2 regions of the Lactovum odontotermitis genome follow, and region 2 is predicted to be linked to the other one. Evidence: predicted binding sites of a transcription regulator. Region 2 holds the regulator's gene; the other holds the start of a gene.
The links. Region 2 encodes HrcA, which represses chaperone genes, less so after heat shock. Its sites were predicted from a motif close to TTAGCACTCNNNNNNNNNGAGTGCTAA; they were not measured.
Positions count from the first base shown of each region.

Region 1 (9,080 bases), on a different contig from region 2:
GGGAAGCGCTCAAAAACTTCTTTCAGATTTCTGGCGTTCTCTGCGCGGTCTTTCTTCAGATAGGCGCCCATTTCCAGGTTCTCAAGCACAGTCAGGCCTGGAAAAACGTGGCGTCCTTCTGGTACTTGAGAAAGGCCCATGGCTACGATTTTCTGCGGCTGCATGCCTGTGATGTCCTGGTCAAGAAAGGTGATTTTGCCTTGCTTCGGGCGCAGCAGACCAGAAATCGTGTGAAGCGTCGTCGTTTTACCGGCGCCGTTCGCCCCAATCAGCGCCACGATTTCCCCCTCTTTGACCTCAAAGCTGATGTCGCGGACGGCTTCTATCATCCCGTAGTTCACAGAAATATTTTCAATTTTTAACATTTTTTTGTTTCCTTTTCGAGTTCGACATGCCAGAAGCTAGGAAATTAGATAAAATTAGAACCTGCCTAAAGGCAGAACCTAATTTTCCTAAATTTCTACGCTTCTTAGCGGGCATGTCTCGCATCAAGCTCCTCCACCTAGATAAGCCTCGACAACTTTCGCGTTATTCCTGATTTCCTCCGGCGTGCCCTCAGCCAGGAGTTTGCCGTAGTCAAGGACGTAAATCCTTTCGGTCACTTCCATGACAAGGCTCATGTCGTGTTCAATCAAGACAATCGAGATACCGAACTGCTGCTGAATGCGTCGAATCAGCGCCGTCAAATCGGCCGTCTCCTGCGGGTTCAGTCCAGCCGCAGGTTCATCCAGGAAAACAATTTTCGGCCTGGTTGCCAGGGCACGGACGATTTCCAGGCGGCGCTGCTCGCCGTAAGGCAGATTTCGCGCCAAAGTGTCCTGAAAGCCTTCCATTTCAAAGAGTTTCAGCAAATCAACGGCCCGCTGGTGCTTCTCTTCTTCTCTTTTGTAAAATATCGGCAGACGAAGCAGATTCGCGAAGAAACCGTATTTTTTGCCGGCGTCCATGGCGACTTTGATGTTGTCAAGCACGCTCAGGTCTTTGAAAAGCCGAATGTTCTGGAAAGTCCGGGACAAACCGGCCAGCGCAAATTTATAAGGTTTCTTGCCGTTCAGCAATTGTCCGTTCAAGGTGACTGTGCCTGAGCTTGGCGTATAGACACCGGTCAGCAGGTTGAACAGTGTCGTTTTTCCGGCACCGTTCGGGCCAATCAGGCCAATCAGCTCGGAATCGCCGATTTCCATTGAAACATCGTCAACCGCTGTTAAGCCGCCGAATTTCCGGGTCAAATTTTTCACTTCTAACAATGCCATTATTTGTTGCCCTCCTTTGCTGCACTAGATTTAGGCTTACGATTGATAATTTTTGAAAGCTGGAATTCACTGAGCCCCAGAAGTCCGCCTGGTCTGAAAATCATGATAAGAATCAGTATCAGTGAATAAATAATCATACGCAATGAGCCGAAGTCCTGCAGGAACATGTTCAAAATGCCGAGAACGATTGCCCCGACGATTGACCCAGTGACTGAGCCAAGTCCGCCGAACACGACGATAATTAGGATATTGACGGAATTCATGAAGGTAAAGTCTTTCGGAGTAACTGTGCCGATAAATCCTGAGTAGAGAGTCCCTGCAATGGAGGCTGTGACGGCACCGAAGACAAAGGCTGTCACTTTGACCTTGGTTGCGTTGACGCCGACCGATTCTGCCGCGATTTCATCGTCACGCACCGCACGTATTCCGCGCCCATTGGCCGACAGGCCGAAGTTCAGGCTGAGAATGGTCGTGATAATCACAAAGACGTAGACCATCTGCCAGCTGGTAAATAACGGGATGCCGGTCATGCCCGCTGCGCCGTTTGTCAGCGAGCCGCCGTTGATGACGAGGATTCGGAAGATTTCTGCCACGCCCAGCGTCGCAATGGCCAGGTAATCGCCTTTCAGCCGCAAGGTAGGTACACCGACAATCAGCGCCGCCAGTCCCGCTATCACCATACCGACCAGCATGGCCAGGAAGAAGCCCAGGTAAGTCCCGGTCTGTCCGCCGATGATGGCCCCAGAATAGGCGCCAATCAGCATGAAACCGGCATGCCCCAGCGAGAATTGGCCCGCAAAGCCGATGATAACGTTCAGACCGACCGCGAGGATGATGTTAATGCCGATTTGCGTGATAATCTGCACTATGAAATCATTGAAAATACCGAACTGAATGAGAAGACTCAGAATCGCATAGGCTGCAATGAAAAGAATCAGCCAGCTGATATTTACTTTTAAATTCTTTTTCATCAGACTTTCTCCTTTACATTTTTACCTAGGATTCCCGAAGGACGAATCAGCAGAATCACAATCAGGATGACGTAGACAACCGCGTCCTTGTAGCCGGCGATAAATGAGAGCTTGCCAGGCAGTGACTGCGCCACGGTCTCAATCAGACCGATGACAATGCCGCCGAGCGCCGCGCCAGGAATGATGCCGATACCGCCGACAACCGCCGCGATAAAGGCCTTGATGCCAGGCACCATGCCCATCAGCGGGTCAATTGAGCCGTAATAAAGCCCAATCATCACGCCTGCCGCCCCTGCAAGCGCAGAGCCAATCGCAAAGGTAAAGCTGATGGTCCGATTCACGTTGATGCCCATCAGCTGCGCTGCGTCCATTTCGACAGAGACGGCCCGCATGGCTTTGCCCATTTTTGTTTTCTGGACAATAAACTGCAAGATGAGCATCAGCAGGACTGACGTGACCAAAATCATAATCTGGATGTTGGTGATGACCATGCCTAAAACATGGAACTGCACGACGTTTATTACCTGCGGAAAAGCCCTTGACCCAGAGCCGACCAAGAAAATCATGCCATTTTCCAAGAGAAAAGACACACCAATCGCTGTGATGAGCGCCGCAATTCGCGTCGAATTCCGAAGCGGACGGTAAGCCAGATATTCAATGACAACGCCTAAAACTGCACAGAAAATCATGGCTAGAATTAAGGCCAGAAAAAAGTTCATGTGCAGATTATTTATCAGATAATAGCCGACAAAAGCGCCAACCATATAGATGTCGCCATGAGCGAAGTTTATCAGCTTAATAATGCCGTAAACCATGGTGTAGCCCAGCGCGATTAAAGCATATACTGATCCGAGAATCAGTCCGTTTAGTATTATTTGCATTTTTTCCTTAATAATCAGTGACCAGCTGATTTCCCGGAATTTCTAGTTTCCCGGGAAATCAAATGATCTTGTTTCATTTCTTAGGGTTTAATCACTTCTGATGAGGTTGTAACGCCATTTTCCAGCTTAATCACAATCGCAGATTTGACCGGATTATGGTCGGCATCAATCGTCATCTCGCCCGTAATGCCGTCGAAGTTTTTCACCTTGCCGAGAGCCGTTGCGAGCTCTTTTGAATTCTTCGCGTGGCTGTCTTCCTGGGCCTGCTTGATGTAATAGATGCCGTCATAAGCTAGAGCTGCAAACATGCCTGGATCTTCGCCGTATTTCGCTTTGTAGGCTTTGACAAAATCAGCAGTTTTGTCTGAAAGACTCACCTCTGCCGAGTAGCAAGAAACATAGTAAACATTTGTTGCCGCTTCTTTTCCAGCCAATTCCACGAAAGATGGGTCTGCAGCGCCGTCGCCGGAAAGAATTGGTGCTTCGATGCCAAGAGCTCTCGCCTGTTTGGTAATCAGCCCAGTTTCATTGTAGTAACCCGGCAGAATAATCGCATCGAAATCTTCACCCTTGATTTTTGACAATGTCGCCTGGAAATCAGTGTCGCCGGCCGTAAAGGTGACCTTGTCGACAATTGTCCCGTCATAGTTCTTGTCAAACGCGGCTTCAATACCTTTGGCATAGTCTGAAGAGTTGTCGTAATACATGATGACTTTCTTCGCCTTCAGATTATTGGTGACATAGCTTGCCAGAACCTTCCCCTGGAAACTGTCCTGGAAAGTGTTGCGGAAAGCATAAGGATTGACTTTTCCTTTTGTGACCGTATAAGCATCAGCCGTCGCAGTCGGCGAAACAATGCCCACAGCACTCTTCGTGGCCGTCGGCAGCATTGACATAGCCCCGCCTGAAGTAGCCGGCCCAAAGATGACATTGACCTTGTTATTTGAAATAAGGTTGCTGGCAATCGTTGCGGCCTCTGCATTATCAGACTTGTTGTCTTTGGTCGTCATGACAATTTTTTTGCCGTCAATTCCGCCGTCGGCATTGATTTCTTTAATCGCCAGGTCGGCACCGTCTTTGATAGCAGTCCCGTAAGCTGAGACGCCGCCGGACAGCTCAAGGTCGCCGCCGATTTTAAATGTGTCGCCGATTGTAGTGCCCGAGCTTGAGGAACTGCTAGGCGCTGCACTACAGGCGGTGAGAGCGGCAAAGCCGACAGTCATCATGACCGCTGCGGCCATAAATCTCTTTGTGAATTTCATAAAATAACTCCTTTTTTATCAATAAAATAGTTTTCACTAAAATACTCACTTTTTAAGTAAGTAAAAATCATTTTATCAAATTGTCAGAAAATTTGCAACTATTTTGAATTAATTTCTTTTATTATATTTTAAAAGAAACAGGAAATCTTGAAATAGCTTGATAGTAAGGGCTTACAAATAGAAAAACGAATTCCAGAATTCGAAATTCGTTTTACTTTTTAATTCAATTCTTTGCGGCTTTAGCGGGATAACTTTCGGATAGGAACTAAAATTGTTCCCGCAGGAGAAATTCAGCCAAAATCACGAAGACAAGTTCTTGTTTTTAGAGAAGCTCTTAATAGCCGCCCATCATAGATGGGTCCATGGCTGGCGCTGCAGGAGCTTTCGGCTCAGGCTTGTCAGCCACAACTGCTTCAGTTGTCAGAACCATAGCCGCAACGCTGGAAGCATTCTGCAGGGCGGAACGTGTTACCTTGACTGGGTCAATGATACCAGCATCTACCATATTCACCCAAGTGCCGTTGGCTGCGTTGAATCCTTCGCCCTCTGCGCGGTTTTTCAGCTCATTGATGATGACTGAGCCCTCATAGCCAGCATTAGCAGCAATTTGGCGAACAGGCTCTTCCAGAGCACGGAGCACAATGTTGACACCAGTTGCTTCATCGCCTTCAACGTCAAGTTTGGCCACTTCTTTGATGACAGTAGCCAGAGCGACACCGCCGCCGGCCACGATACCTTCTTCAACAGCCGCACGAGTTGCATTCAATGCATCTTCAATGTGCAGCTTCATTTCCTTAATTTCAGTTTCAGTTGCTGCACCGACCTTGATAACAGCCACGCCGCCGGCCAGTTTAGCCAAACGCTCCTGCAGCTTCTCTTTGTCAAAGTCTGAAGTTGTCTGCTCAATCTGAGCTTTGATTGTCGCAACACGCTGTGCCAGAGCCGCTTTATCGCCAGCGCCCTCAACCACAGTTGTCTTGTCTTTATCAACAGTTACCTTACTTGCAGAGCCGAGTGACTCAATCGTTGCATCTTTCAGTTCAAGACCAAGCTCTTCCGTAATGACTGTACCGCCTGTCAAGATGGCCAAATCCTCAAGCTGCGCTTTACGGCGGTCACCGAAACCAGGAGCTTTTACAGCAACTACATTGAAAGTGCCGCGAATCTTGTTCAGGACCAGCGTAGGCAAAGCCTCACCGTCAACATCATCAGCCACAATCAGAAGTGCGCGACCGGCCTTAACCACAGACTCAAGCAGCGGCAGGATTTCCTGAATATTGGAAATCTTCTTGTCAGTGATGAGAATATAAGGATTATCCAGGTCTGCCACCATTTTTTCAGTGTCAGTCACCATGTATTGTGACAAATAGCCACGGTCAAACTGCATGCCTTCAACGACATCCAGCTCAGTCTGCATGCCTTTAGACTCTTCAATAGTAATGACGCCGTCTGCGCCGACTTTTTCCATGGCATTTGAGATGTACTCGCCGACTTTTTCACTGCGGCTTGAAACAGTCGCTACCTGGGCAATTGCATCTTTGCCTGAAACTGGAATCGCCAGTTTCTTAAGCGCCTCAACGGCAGTTTCAGTGGCTTTTTCAATTCCCCGGCGGATACCGATAGGATTAGCTCCGGCAGTGACATTCTTCAAGCCCTCGCGTACAATTGCCTGTGTCAGCAGTGTCGCAGTGGTTGTACCGTCACCAGCGATATCATTCGTCTTTGAGGCTACTTCTGACACGAGTTTTGCGCCCATATTCTCAAAATGGTCTTCAAGCTCGATTTCTTTGGCAATGGTAACGCCATCATTGGTGATGAGCGGTGAACCGTATGACTTCTCCAGCACCACATTGCGGCCTTTTGGTCCAAGCGTGATTTTCACTGTATCCGCTAGAATATCGATACCCTGCACGATGGCTGAGCGGGCATCAGATGAAAACTTTATTTCTTTTGACATATTTGATTATCGACCTTTCTTATTAACTGAGTTCAACACGCCTGAAGCTAGGAAAATAGATAAATCAGAACCTGCCCTGCGGGCAGAACCACGATTTCCTAATTTTCTACGCTTCATAGCGGGCGTGTTTCACATCTTATAAAACTGCAAGCAAATCAGATTCGCGTGTGATGAGGTATTCTTCGCCGTCAAGTTTGACCTTGCTGCCGCCGTATTCTGCGAAAACAACAACATCACCGACTTTAACTTCAAGCGGAATTAATTTTCCTTCTTCATTACGTTTGCCTGGTCCTACGGCAACAACTTCTGCTGTGCGCGGCTTCTCTTGAGCACTGCTGGCCAGAACGATGCCGCCGACAGTTTTTTCTTCCTCTTCTTTCACGCGTAAAACTACACGATCTGCTAAGGGTTTTAACATATTCAACCTCCAAATAATTTTCTTTATTTTAGCACTCTAATTGGCAGAGTGCTAACTTACATTCTTATTGTACCGCAAAGGTCAAAAATAGTCAACAGTTTAGTCTAAATTTCCAGCTGATTTAACAACAATTTTTTCATTTGCTGATTTATTTGTCATTTCCCGCTTAAAAAGGCAGTTCTTCGGCCTCCAACGCTAATTCTTCCGTGCTGATGCTGCCTTCCCGCAGAGCCACTGCGGCTTTGCTTTCTAAAAGGTTGTAAGAGGTACAGAGGACCTCGGTCACGTAATGGCGCTGCTTCTGCTTGTCCTCGTAGTTGTGTGTGCGGATTTCGCCCTCAACAGAAAGCAGGCTGCCTTTCTTGGCATAAGAAACAAAGTTTTCAGCGGTTTTCCCCCAGATGACCAGCGAGATAAAATCTGCCAGCCGTTCCCCCTCCGGATTCCTGTAACGGCGGTTAACAGCAATCGTCGTGTGGACAACATTTTTGTCGCTGGCTGTTGTCACGAGTTCAGGATTGGCGACCAGTCGGCCGATGAGAAGTGTTTTGTTCATTTTTGAACCTCCAAAATTTTCTATAATCAGGGTTTTTTCCTCCCTACTGTTATATACGCAAAATTTCGGCAAGTGTTACAAAAATTTCGAAAAAAAAAATAGCCTATGCTACTTTTTTTCTTTCACAATATAAATCGGACGCCCTTTGACTTCTGAGAAAATCTTGGCAATGTATTTGCCGATAATTCCCAGCATCAGCAAAGTCACACCGAAGGCGAACAAAATGATAACCACAGTTGAAGCCCAGCCGCCGACCGGGTCATTCCAGACAAGCGCCCGCACTATAACAAACAGCAAAGCAACAATATCAATGAACACGACAACCAGACCGCCCCAGACCGCCAGATTCAGCGGTGCCTCAGAGAAATTGACAAAACCGTCAATCGAATACTTCAGCAGACTGAAAAAACTCCAGTGACTGCTGCCGGCCACGCGCTCATGATTCTCATAGGCGACATATTCAGTATTGAAACCGACCCAGGTGAAGAGGCCCTTTGAGAAACGGTTGTATTCGGAGAGCTCGAGAATCGCGTCAGTCATCTGGCGCGTCATCAGCCTAAAATCACGCACACCGTCAATAACAGGCGTCTCCGAAATTCGATTCATAATCTTATAGAAAAGCCTGCTGAATAAACTGCGCAGCCATGGCTCACCCTTACGGTCAAAGCGGCGTGCCGCTACACAGTCAATGTCAGGCGCTTGGATTTTGGCATACATCTCGATGAGCATTTCCGGCGGGTCCTGCAAATCCGCGTCGAGTAATGTCACGTAATTACCGGTCGAGGCCTGTAAACCAGCATAAATCGCAGACTCTTTGCCGAAATTTCTCGAAAAATCAATATAATGCACGATGTCAGAATGGGCAGACTGCAGCTCGCGCAAAATCGGCAGCGTCCTGTCTTTTGAACCGTCATTGACAAAAATGTACTCAAACTCAACCGGCATCTGCTGACGCACCTTTTCAGCCGCCGCAAAAAAGTGCGGCAGACTCTCTTCCTCGTTGTAACAAGGGACAATGACTGAAATTTTATCCATGCCACATCGCTTCCGCGTCAAAGGCCTCACCAGCCGCTAAGTCCGGCGATAACTCAATAATCCCGCGCGCCTGCGGTGCATTCGGCAATCCTAGCTCACGGGCCGAGCAGAGCATTCCGTGACTCACCACACCGCGAAGTTCACCGTCAAAAATCAAAGCCCCGTCCGGCATGAGAGAAATCGGCAGTGCCGCCACTGTTTTCAGACCCTCACGCGCATTAGCCGCGCCGCAGACGATTTGTACCAGCTGCTCAGGATTTCCGACATCAACCTGGCAAATGTGCAAATGGTCAGAATCCGGATGTTCGTCCATTTTGACAATTTCAGCCACCACAAAATTAGAATGTACCTCGCCCTCGATGGTTTCAGCAAAACCAGCCGCAGCAATGTCATCTTCAAGGTTCCAAATCTGCTTCTCAGTCAGCGTGATTTCACCATTTTTCGGAAATTCCTCGCCGAAAAAGTTCCAGGCAACCGTCTCGCCGGTGTCTTCACGAAAAACGCGCGCAATGTCAGCCTTGCGCTCGTAATCTAATGCTGCCCCGTGGTTGTCCGCTACAACGAGCATCAGGACATTTCCAATATTTTCGTTAAAAAATGCTATCATATTTTCCTTTATTTGTAATTTGCGAGAAAGCTGTTGACTTCTTCTTTGGTTTTACGGTCTTTGTTGACCAAGCGCCCGATTTCTTTGCCGTTTTCTAAAACTACAAAGCTGGGAATGCCGAAAATATCCCATTCCTGAGC
Region 1 covers NZ_BAAGGQ010000002.1:159,037-168,116, forward strand. The annotation lists gene ACYQ2E_RS02165 (ABC transporter ATP-binding protein) at 1-365, opposite strand, end outside; gene ACYQ2E_RS02170 (ABC transporter ATP-binding protein) at 489-1,253, opposite strand; gene ACYQ2E_RS02175 (branched-chain amino acid ABC transporter permease) at 1,253-2,224, opposite strand; gene ACYQ2E_RS02180 (branched-chain amino acid ABC transporter permease) at 2,224-3,105, opposite strand; gene ACYQ2E_RS02185 (ABC transporter substrate-binding protein) at 3,186-4,367, opposite strand; gene groL (chaperonin GroEL) at 4,702-6,324, opposite strand; gene groES (co-chaperone GroES) at 6,461-6,742, opposite strand; gene ACYQ2E_RS02200 (single-stranded DNA-binding protein) at 6,909-7,298, opposite strand; gene ACYQ2E_RS02205 (glycosyltransferase family 2 protein) at 7,407-8,333, opposite strand; gene ytpR (YtpR family tRNA-binding protein) at 8,326-8,940, opposite strand; gene ACYQ2E_RS02215 (thioredoxin family protein) at 8,949-9,080, opposite strand, start outside.
Region 1: groES (co-chaperone GroES) is a predicted target of HrcA. The motif match lies at 6,771-6,797, and genes of this name have one in related genera.

Region 2 (9,080 bases):
TATTATCTTAGATGCCCTGCGTACACCGTTCGGCAAATATAATGGTTCCTTGTCAAACTTAAGCAGCGTCGAGCTCGCGACAGCTGTGTCCAAAGCGCTGATTGAGCGCCATGCTGCTGTTAAATCTGACATCAATGAAGCGATTTTCGGCTCTGTTCTGACGGCAGGCCTGGGCCAGAACATTGCCCGCCAAATCTCCATCAAGTCTGGTCTCTCCGATGAAGTGCCGGCTTTTACCATCAATGAAGTCTGCGGCTCCGGCCTCAAAGCAGTGCTCCTGGCACGTCAGTCCATCGCGCTTGACGAGGCAAAAATTGTCCTCGCCGGCGGCACCGAATCCATGTCAAATGCTGAAACCATGCAGATTGACGGCCTGACCGACGCTTTCTTCGACATCCCCATGGGCGAAACGGTCGAAAAGCTCAACCAGGAGTTCGGCATCACGCGCGCAGCCCAAGACCAGCTCGCGCTCGAGTCGCATCAAAAGGCGCTCCAGTCCGATTTCTCGACAGAGATTATCCCGCTGGGCGACCTCAAAGCGGACGAAGGCCCGCGGGCGGACAGCAATCTTGAAAAACTCAGCAAATTGCGTACCGTCTTTGCCGAGGACGGCACGATTACTGCGGGCAATGCTTCCTCAGTCAACGACGGGGCCGCAGCCTTGCTCCTGGCCAGCCGTGAATATGCGGACGAGCGCCATCTAGATTATCTGGCCGTCATCAAAGAATCCGTAGAAATCGCCACAGCCCCAGAAAGAATGGGCGTCTCCCCAGTCACAGCCATCACACAATTACTGGAAAAAGTTAATCTGTCCAAAGAGCAGATTGACCGCTTTGAAATCAATGAATCTTTTGCCGGCTCCAGCCTCATTATCGAGCAGGAGCTGGGTCTTGAGCGCGCCAAAGTCAATGTCAAGGGCGGCGCCATTGCCATCGGTCACCCGCTGGGAGCTTCCGGCGCACGCTTATTGGTCACTTTGAGCCATCAGCTGGTTGACAACAACGAGCACTATGGCATTGCCAGCCTCTGCATCGGCGGCGGTCTGGGAATTGCCGTTCTTCTGGAGAATCCACATTATGCCGGATAGAAAATTCTACCAAATGTCGCTTACAGAGCGGCTTGACGCACTTAAATTATCTGCTGAAACTCGGCAGATTTTTGAAAATACGGCGCTGGAGCCGGAGATTGCCGGGAATCTGACGGAAAATCAGATTTCAGCGATTGAAATCCCGCTGGGTGTCTGCTTCATCAGGGTTGACGGCAAAGACTACGCCGTTCCCATGGCCACTGAAGAGCCTTCGGTCGTTGCTGCGGCCAACAACGGCGCCAAATTGTGCGGTGAATTCACAACCACTCGCAGCGAGCGGCTCATGTCAGGGCAAATTGTCTTTTATGATGTTCCTGATACGGACAAACTTGCCGAAAATGTCGAAAAACAGCAGACAGAAATCTTCCGGATTGCCGAATCTGCCTATCCAAGTATTTACAAACGCGGCGGCGGGCTAAAGGATTTCAGCTGTAAAGCATACAAAAACTATCTATCTGTAGATTTTACTTTTGACACAAAAGACGCCATGGGCGCCAACATCATCAATACCATTCTCGAGGCCATTGCCGGCTACTTCCGTGAAGTTTTCCCGAGCGAAAAGATTCTCTTCGCGATTCTGACCAACGAGAACTGTCACTGCCGGACAACGGTGGAAACTCGGATTCCGCTGGACAAAATCGGCTGGTCTGTCGCTGAAAAAGTTGGCAAAGCTTCTGATTTTGCTCAAATCGACTCGGCTCGTGCCGCCACTCATAACAAAGGCATCATGAACGGCGTTGAGGCGGTGGTGCTCGCTACTGGCAATGATTCCAGAGGAGCTGCGGCTGCTATTTATGCGGCTGAGGATTCTCATCAGGCCTTTAGCCGCTGGTTCATCGAAGATGATGAGCTGGTCGGTGTCATCACGCTGTCTTTGCCGATTGCCGCGGCAGGCGGCGCCACGCACGTGCTTCCCAAAGCCAGAGCCAGTCATGAGCTGCTCGGCAATCCGAACGCTGAGACACTCGCCAGCATCATTGCTAGCGTTGGTTTGGCCAATAATCTGGCTGCACTTAAGGCACTGGTAACTAGGGGGATTCAGGCGGGTCATATGTCGCTTCAAGCCCGGAGCTTGGCTTTGTCTGTTGGGGCCGCGGGCTCAGAGATTGAGCGTCTGACCAGGGCATTAAAAAAGGCTGCGCTCATGAATACTGAGACAGCGCAGCGTTTGCTTAAAGAAATAAGGAATGAGGACACAACGGTTAGTTAATTGTTGTGTTTTCTACTGGCTTTTTCGTCGAGTTCAGTGCGAAGGCGAGGATGAAGAAGATGCCGGCAAAGAAGGAGCCGATGTTCAGGATGCCCATGATGAGCAGGAAGATTTTCCAGCCGCGTCCGTGCGGGCCTTCCATCTTGGCGAAGGCAATCCAGGTGAAGATGTTGACAATCACAACGATTGTGACAACGACGGCGAGGATCGTAAGAATTGCCGGTACGTATTCATTTAGCGAAAAGCGTGATGTGAGGTCATCTGCGGCTGAGTAAAAAATGATGTTACCGTGCGACATGATGAGCTGGTCGCCGTTTGACAAAAAAGAATTTGTATTAAGGGTTGAAAGGTTCGCAAATACTGCGAAGCCGAAGCCAATGCAGAGCAGGCCGATGAAATTGTTCAGGGTCAGCAGGATGTTGCCAATCAGCGCCATAATCTTATTTGTGCTCATTTTATTCTCCTTTTTCAGAATCGGAAACGGCTTCGGTCCATTCGAACGATGCTTCTTTTTCTGCTGATTCAGAGGCGATGTCTGTTTTCGGCTCAAGAGATGCGACTTCGCTTTCTGATACTGATGATAATATAAGAGGAACAGCTTCGCTTTCAATTTCAGCTTCAGCTGCCTCTGGAACTTCTGCTATTTCAAGCTCTTCGGGAGCAGAGGGAAGTTCTTTTTCTTTGTCTTCGATGGGCTCTGATATTTCTGGTACAAGGCTAGTTTCAGCTTCAGACACGGCCGCAGCTGCAGCCACAGAAGTTTCTGCAGTGTCCGCGTCCGATAATGAAGTCAATTCAGGACTGGTTTCATTAATATGCGGACTCGGAGCAATCACTTCCTCAGCAGGCGCGGCCGAAACTGCCGTAAGCGGCTGCTGGGTCTCAGTTTTTGAAGATTTGAGTGCAAAAGCTAGGATGAACAGAACGCCTGGGATGAGTTCGAAGGCTGTGACAAGTCCAAAAACCGTGAGACAGGATAAAATCCCCATCACAAGGAAATAAACTTTCCACGGCTTTTCTTTCGCTGTGTCCAAATGTGCGAAAGCCACCCAGTTAATAATCGCAGCTACCACAGCAATAATTGCCATTACCACGAACAAGACGCCTACGACGGCATAAATAGTATTATAGGTATAGTCGCTATAATCAGAGTAGTTGTATCTGTAGCTGTTCCCTGCCAGCGCTCCTAAACCGCCCACAAAACCGATGAAAAAGTAAAATATTGCAAAAATTGTTGCGAAAATTGAGCCAATCAGCGCCAGAATTTTATTTGCGGACATAAGTTGCCCTCCTTATAATTTCTTAATATATAATTATAGCACATGAAGCTTGAACCTACAATCTTCATGATTTTTTTCACAAAGCAAAAAATCTGAGCGTCCTCAAATTGAGTTCACTCAGATTTTACATGTTCAAAGATTATTTTACTTCTTCAAAATCGCCGTCAACGTTTTTGTCGTCGTCTGATTTCTTCTCAGCATCTGCAGCTCCTGCAGCGGCACCGTCAGCAGCTCCTTGCTGAGCTTGCTGTGCCTTGGCAGCATCTTCATAGAGCTTAACTGCCAGACTCTGCGCTTTTTCATTCAGAGCTTCGAGTTTCGACTTGATGTCGTCAACATTTCCGGACTCTTGAGCTTTCTTGAGCTCGTCCAGAGCGGCTTGAGCCGCGTCACGCTCTGTGTCATAGCCTTTGCCTTCAGTTTCTTTGATGGTCTTTTCAGTGGCAAAGATGACCTGCTCAGCTTCGTTCTTGACATCAGCTTCTTCTTTACGCTTAGCATCCGCGTCAGCATTGACTTCAGCGTCTTTCTTCATCTTCTCGATTTCTTCGTCGGTCAGACCGGAGTTAGACTTGATGACGATAGTCTGCTCTTTCTGAGTGCCGAGGTCTTTGGCACGTACAGACACAATGCCGTTCTTGTCAATGTCGAAGGAAACTTCAATTTGCGGAATACCGCGTGGTGCGGCTGGAATATCAGTCAGCTGGAAACGTCCGAGCGTCTTGTTGTCAGCGGCCATTGGACGCTCACCCTGAAGCACGTGGATGTCAACGGCAGGCTGATTGTCAGCGGCAGTTGAGAAGACCTGACTCTTCGAAGTAGGGATTGTCGTGTTGCGGTCAATCAGCTTCGTGAAGACGCCGCCCATGGTCTCAATACCAAGCGACAGAGGCGTTACGTCAAGCAGGACGATATCTGAACCGAAGTCACCTTGGATGACACCGCCTTGAATGGCTGCGCCCATGGCTACGACTTCATCAGGGTTAACAGATTTGTTCGGCTCATGGCCAGTTTCTTTCTTGACCAGTTCCACAACGGCAGGAATACGGGTTGAACCGCCGACGAGCAGAACTTCGTCCAGGTCAGAAGCTTTCATCCCAGCATCAGACAAGGCTTTCTGCACTGGAATGCGAGTGCGTTCCACCAAATCAGCTGTCAATTCGTCAAATTTTGCACGGCTGAGCGTTAAGTCTAAGTGGAGCGGGCCTGCAGCGCCAGCTGTAATAAATGGCAGGTTGATGTTGGTTGTAGTGACACCAGACAAGTCTTTCTTGGCTTTCTCTGCGGCATCTTTCAGACGCTGGAGTGCCATCTTGTCTTGAGACAAGTCAATGCTGTTTTCTTTCTTGAATTCAGCTACCATCCAGTCAATAATCTTCTGGTCGAAGTCATCACCGCCGAGGTGGTTGTCACCGGCTGTGGCCTTTACTTCAAAGACGCCGTCGCCAAGCTCAAGGATGGAGACATCAAATGTACCGCCGCCGAGGTCGAAGACCATGATTTTCTCGTCTTTGTCAAGTTTGTCAAGACCATAAGCCAGTGCTGCGGCCGTTGGCTCGTTGACGATACGCTCAACTTCAAGGCCTGCGATTTTACCTGCGTCTTTGGTGGCCTGACGCTGTGCGTCGTTGAAGTAGGCAGGGACTGTGATGACAGCCTTGTCAACTTTTTCGCCGAGGTAAGCTTCTGCTGTGGCTTTCAGGTTCTGCAGAATCATGGCAGAAATCTCCTGTGGCGTGTAAGATTTACCTTCGACTTCTACTTTGTAGCCGGATTCGCCCATGTGACGCTTGATTGAGCTGATGGTGTTCGGATTCGTGATGGCCTGGCGTTTTGCGACTTCGCCGACCTGGATTTCACCGTTCTTAAATGCGACAACGGATGGCGTGGTGCGGTTGCCTTCTGGGTTGGCGATAATTTTTGCGTCGGTTCCTTCAAGAACAGCGACGGCTGAGTTTGTTGTACCTAAGTCAATACCAATAATTTTAGACATAATTTATTTCCTCTTTCTTTAAAACGATTGTAATTTTTAATACTCGTTCATAGTTTAATGACATTGCGGTCAAGATTTTATTGTGCTACGACAACCATTGACGGCCGCAGGACACGTTCATGCAGCTGGTAGCCTTTCTGCAGGACCTGCTGGATGTGGTTGGCCGGATGTTCATCGTCGGCTTCAACGGTTTGAACTGCCAAGTGGAAGTTCGGGTCGAACTCGCCGTCTGTCGGAATCTCTGTGATTCCCTCTTGTTTGAGTCCGGCGATTAAGCTCTCCTGCGTCATTTCAAGGCCGCGGCGAACGTCGTCTGTCAGACTTTCAACCGCCAGGGCGCGCTCCAGGTTGTCCAGGGCCGGCAGAATGGCTTTGGCCAAATCCTGCGAGCGGTATTTCAGCATGGTCTGGTGCTCTTCGGTTGCGCGGCGCTGAATGTTCTGCATCTCGGCATGCGCACGCAGATACTTGTCTTCCAGCTCATCGCGCTCTTTTTGAACCTGAGCAAGGACGTCCAGGTCTTCTTCAACGACTTCTTCCAGAATCTCTTCGGATTCAGCAGCTGTTTCTTCAACAGCTTTGTCTTTTTTTTCTTCTTCCGTCATTTTTTTCCTTCTAAATCTTCCAGCCAGCGGCCGGGTATGTTTTTCGGACTTTTTATTTTCTTCGGTCATTTTGTTTTCAGCGCAGCTTTCTTTTCCCCAATGCTAATGAATCTCGTAATGATTTCCGTCCAGATACCTGTAGTAGTCCGTCAGCTTCAGGGTCAGCACTTTGGCGGTCAAATCTGCTATGCTCATCACCCGCCGGTAATCGAGCTCAACCGGGCCGACCAGCGCCAGCGTTCCCAAGCCCCGATAAGGTATCAGGAATTTTTGGGCAATCAAGGTCAATCCGTTGAAAATGCTTGCGTCATCAAACTTGACGGTCCTGAGCTCATCGTTGTCCGTAATCTGGCGAATCTCCTGGGCAATCAGCAGGTCATTGGCAAAGTCCTGAGATTTGGTCAGAAGCTTCTCCCTGCCGGCAGACACAACATTTTCATCAAAAATCTTATCAAAGATAACTTCAAAGACCTTCAGAACATCTGTCGTGGCCGGGCTGACAAAGTAGGAGCTGACAATCTGCGGAATTTCCGTGCGGAGGCTGTAGTGGATGTCAAGAATTTTCTTGCCGAGCAGGCGCTCCGTGACGATGCGCTTGATAATCAGCAAATCATTTTCACTCAAAGAGCGCGGCAGGACAAACTGATTGGTTCGTACCTCACCCGTCGACAAAGTGAAAACTGCCAAGACAGAATGGGCGTCAATCAGCACCAGTTCGAAGTTCTGCAGCTCTTGTTCCTTCTGGGGGACATTCAGTACAAAACTGCTCAAATTGGTCAATTTTGCCAGCGTGTTCGCCGCTGTTTCCAGCAGGTCCGACAGCCTTACAAATTCGCCGTCAAAAGCTTTCATCACATGGAAAAGCTCGCTCTCGCTGATTTTCTCCAGATGCAGGTCATTTTTCACGTAATACTCATAGCCGGCGATACTAGGTACACGGCCGCTTGAAGTATGCTCCTTCTGAATCAGCCCCAGCTCTTCCAGCGCTTTCATATCGTTGCGAATCGTCGCCGAACTGGCTTTCACCGCATCCAGCAGCGTCTTCGAGCCGACTGGCGTATGCTCGCGCGCATACAGAGAGATAATCAGTTCCAGAATTTCTTTTTGCCGGTCTGTAAGCATGACAACCTCCTTTCACATGACAATCGAACCATCATATTAGCACTCTTTTTGGCCGAGTGCTAATCTATGTTTTTATTATATCAAAGAAAAATCGCTTTGTCAAGAAAATTAGCACTCAAATAACAAGAGTGCTAATTTAAATTTTGATATTTGTAATTTTGTTAATTACAGCTGAATGACTGACTAGTGCCTATATCAGGATTCATTGCTTTTAAGGTTGCTGTCTTATTCGTCATTCCAGTATAAGTCCAATTAAGCGGACCGCGAATTAGCTTAAGAACATTGAGCTGTTGCTGAGAAAGGGTATTCATTGAATCTCTTGTCCCATTACTAAAACTATTCATCAAATTGTTTGTCGGGAGATAGTCGTTCGAATGATCAAGTCCAAGTGCATGACCAATCTCATGTTCAATAATGTTAGTTACTCCTTGGCTATCATTGGACGCTTGAGCAACCAAATTATTTTCTCCTGAAGTGCTTGCCCCATTATTTAACAGTATCTGTACTTTTTGTGAGCCTTGCACAATCAAACCATTTGAAAGATAATAATCCCAATTCATATACGTCATAGCCCAGTAGTTCATGTAATTGGTAGAGTTATAAGTTTTTACAAGGTCTACTTCATCAATATTAATATTGACATTCGTAGCCGAAGATGAAGGACTTGCTTCAAAAGTACCTGGCAGCCAAACATTCCATTGTGCAACCGCCGCTTTTATTTGAGCTGCCAAAGGATCTGTCGGACTGACATACCATTTTATTGCCCCATTAGTTCCCGTTCCTTTCAGGCTCGCATGCGCTGTTATTCCATCATGACTAAAGGATTCATCATCACTAAAAGCACTTTTATTAATCCAGTACCAGTGAACATTATCAGGAGTACAATAAACTGCCGTATCGAGAAATCCACCCGCCGAAACTTGTTTCTCTTTAGTCGCTAAAAAGTACACTCCTCCTTGAGTATTTGAGAGGCTCGCTACATGTGAATAATCACCATATTCTCCGCTAAACAAAGGATAATATTGACCATTAATCGCGCTTTTATTTTCAGCTTTGATTGTGTAGAAACGCGCACCCGTGTTTGTTCCGCTCGTGATGTAGTCTTTCCAATACTCACCGTCTGACATATCAACTGTGTAGCTGGTTGCACTCTCCTGATAGTATGATTTTTGTAGTGAATGTCTATCAATCCAAAAAGATCTACCATCTGAAAAAGCAATCCGCGCCCAAGTAACGGAGCCATTTACCCACTCTGCAGTCACGGTTCCGGTTTGCCCATAATAACTTGAGGCTGTCAAAACCTGGTCTGAAGCAGTTAAACTTGGAGTAAATAGACCATCGGCTTGGGTTACCACTTTTGCCTGATAATTTGCAAATGTTTGGCCCGTATATGAAAAGGGCTCTGGTGCCAATGAATGCTTATCAACCCAGAATTTATTTTCATCCATAAACTCAATCCGCACCCAAGTAACGGATCCGTTTACCCATTCTGCATCCACAAATCCAGATTGTCCATAATAACTTGAGGTTGTCAAAACCTGATCTGAAGCACTCAAACTCGGAGTAAACAGACCATCGACTTGTGTCACCACTTTTGCCTTATAAGTTACTGACGTCTGCCCTACATATGAATAAGGCCAAGGGTAAGTGGCAGTTGTTGCTGCCTTTACAACGTCATGACTGCTGAATAGACTCTGTTCTAGAAAACTTCCACCTCCCAGAGCAAGAACAGCTGCTACAGATACAATCAGACGCCTCAAGAATTTCTTTTTCATAAATCCCT
Region 2 covers NZ_BAAGGQ010000018.1:25,464-34,543, forward strand. The annotation lists gene ACYQ2E_RS09380 (thiolase family protein) at 1-1,087, shown strand, start outside; gene ACYQ2E_RS09385 (hydroxymethylglutaryl-CoA reductase) at 1,077-2,297, shown strand; gene ACYQ2E_RS09390 (hypothetical protein) at 2,290-2,751, opposite strand; gene ACYQ2E_RS09395 (DUF4064 domain-containing protein) at 2,753-3,577, opposite strand; gene dnaK (molecular chaperone DnaK) at 3,717-5,570, opposite strand; gene grpE (nucleotide exchange factor GrpE) at 5,648-6,244, opposite strand; gene hrcA (heat-inducible transcriptional repressor HrcA) at 6,278-7,297, opposite strand; gene ACYQ2E_RS09415 (GW dipeptide domain-containing protein) at 7,459-9,072, opposite strand.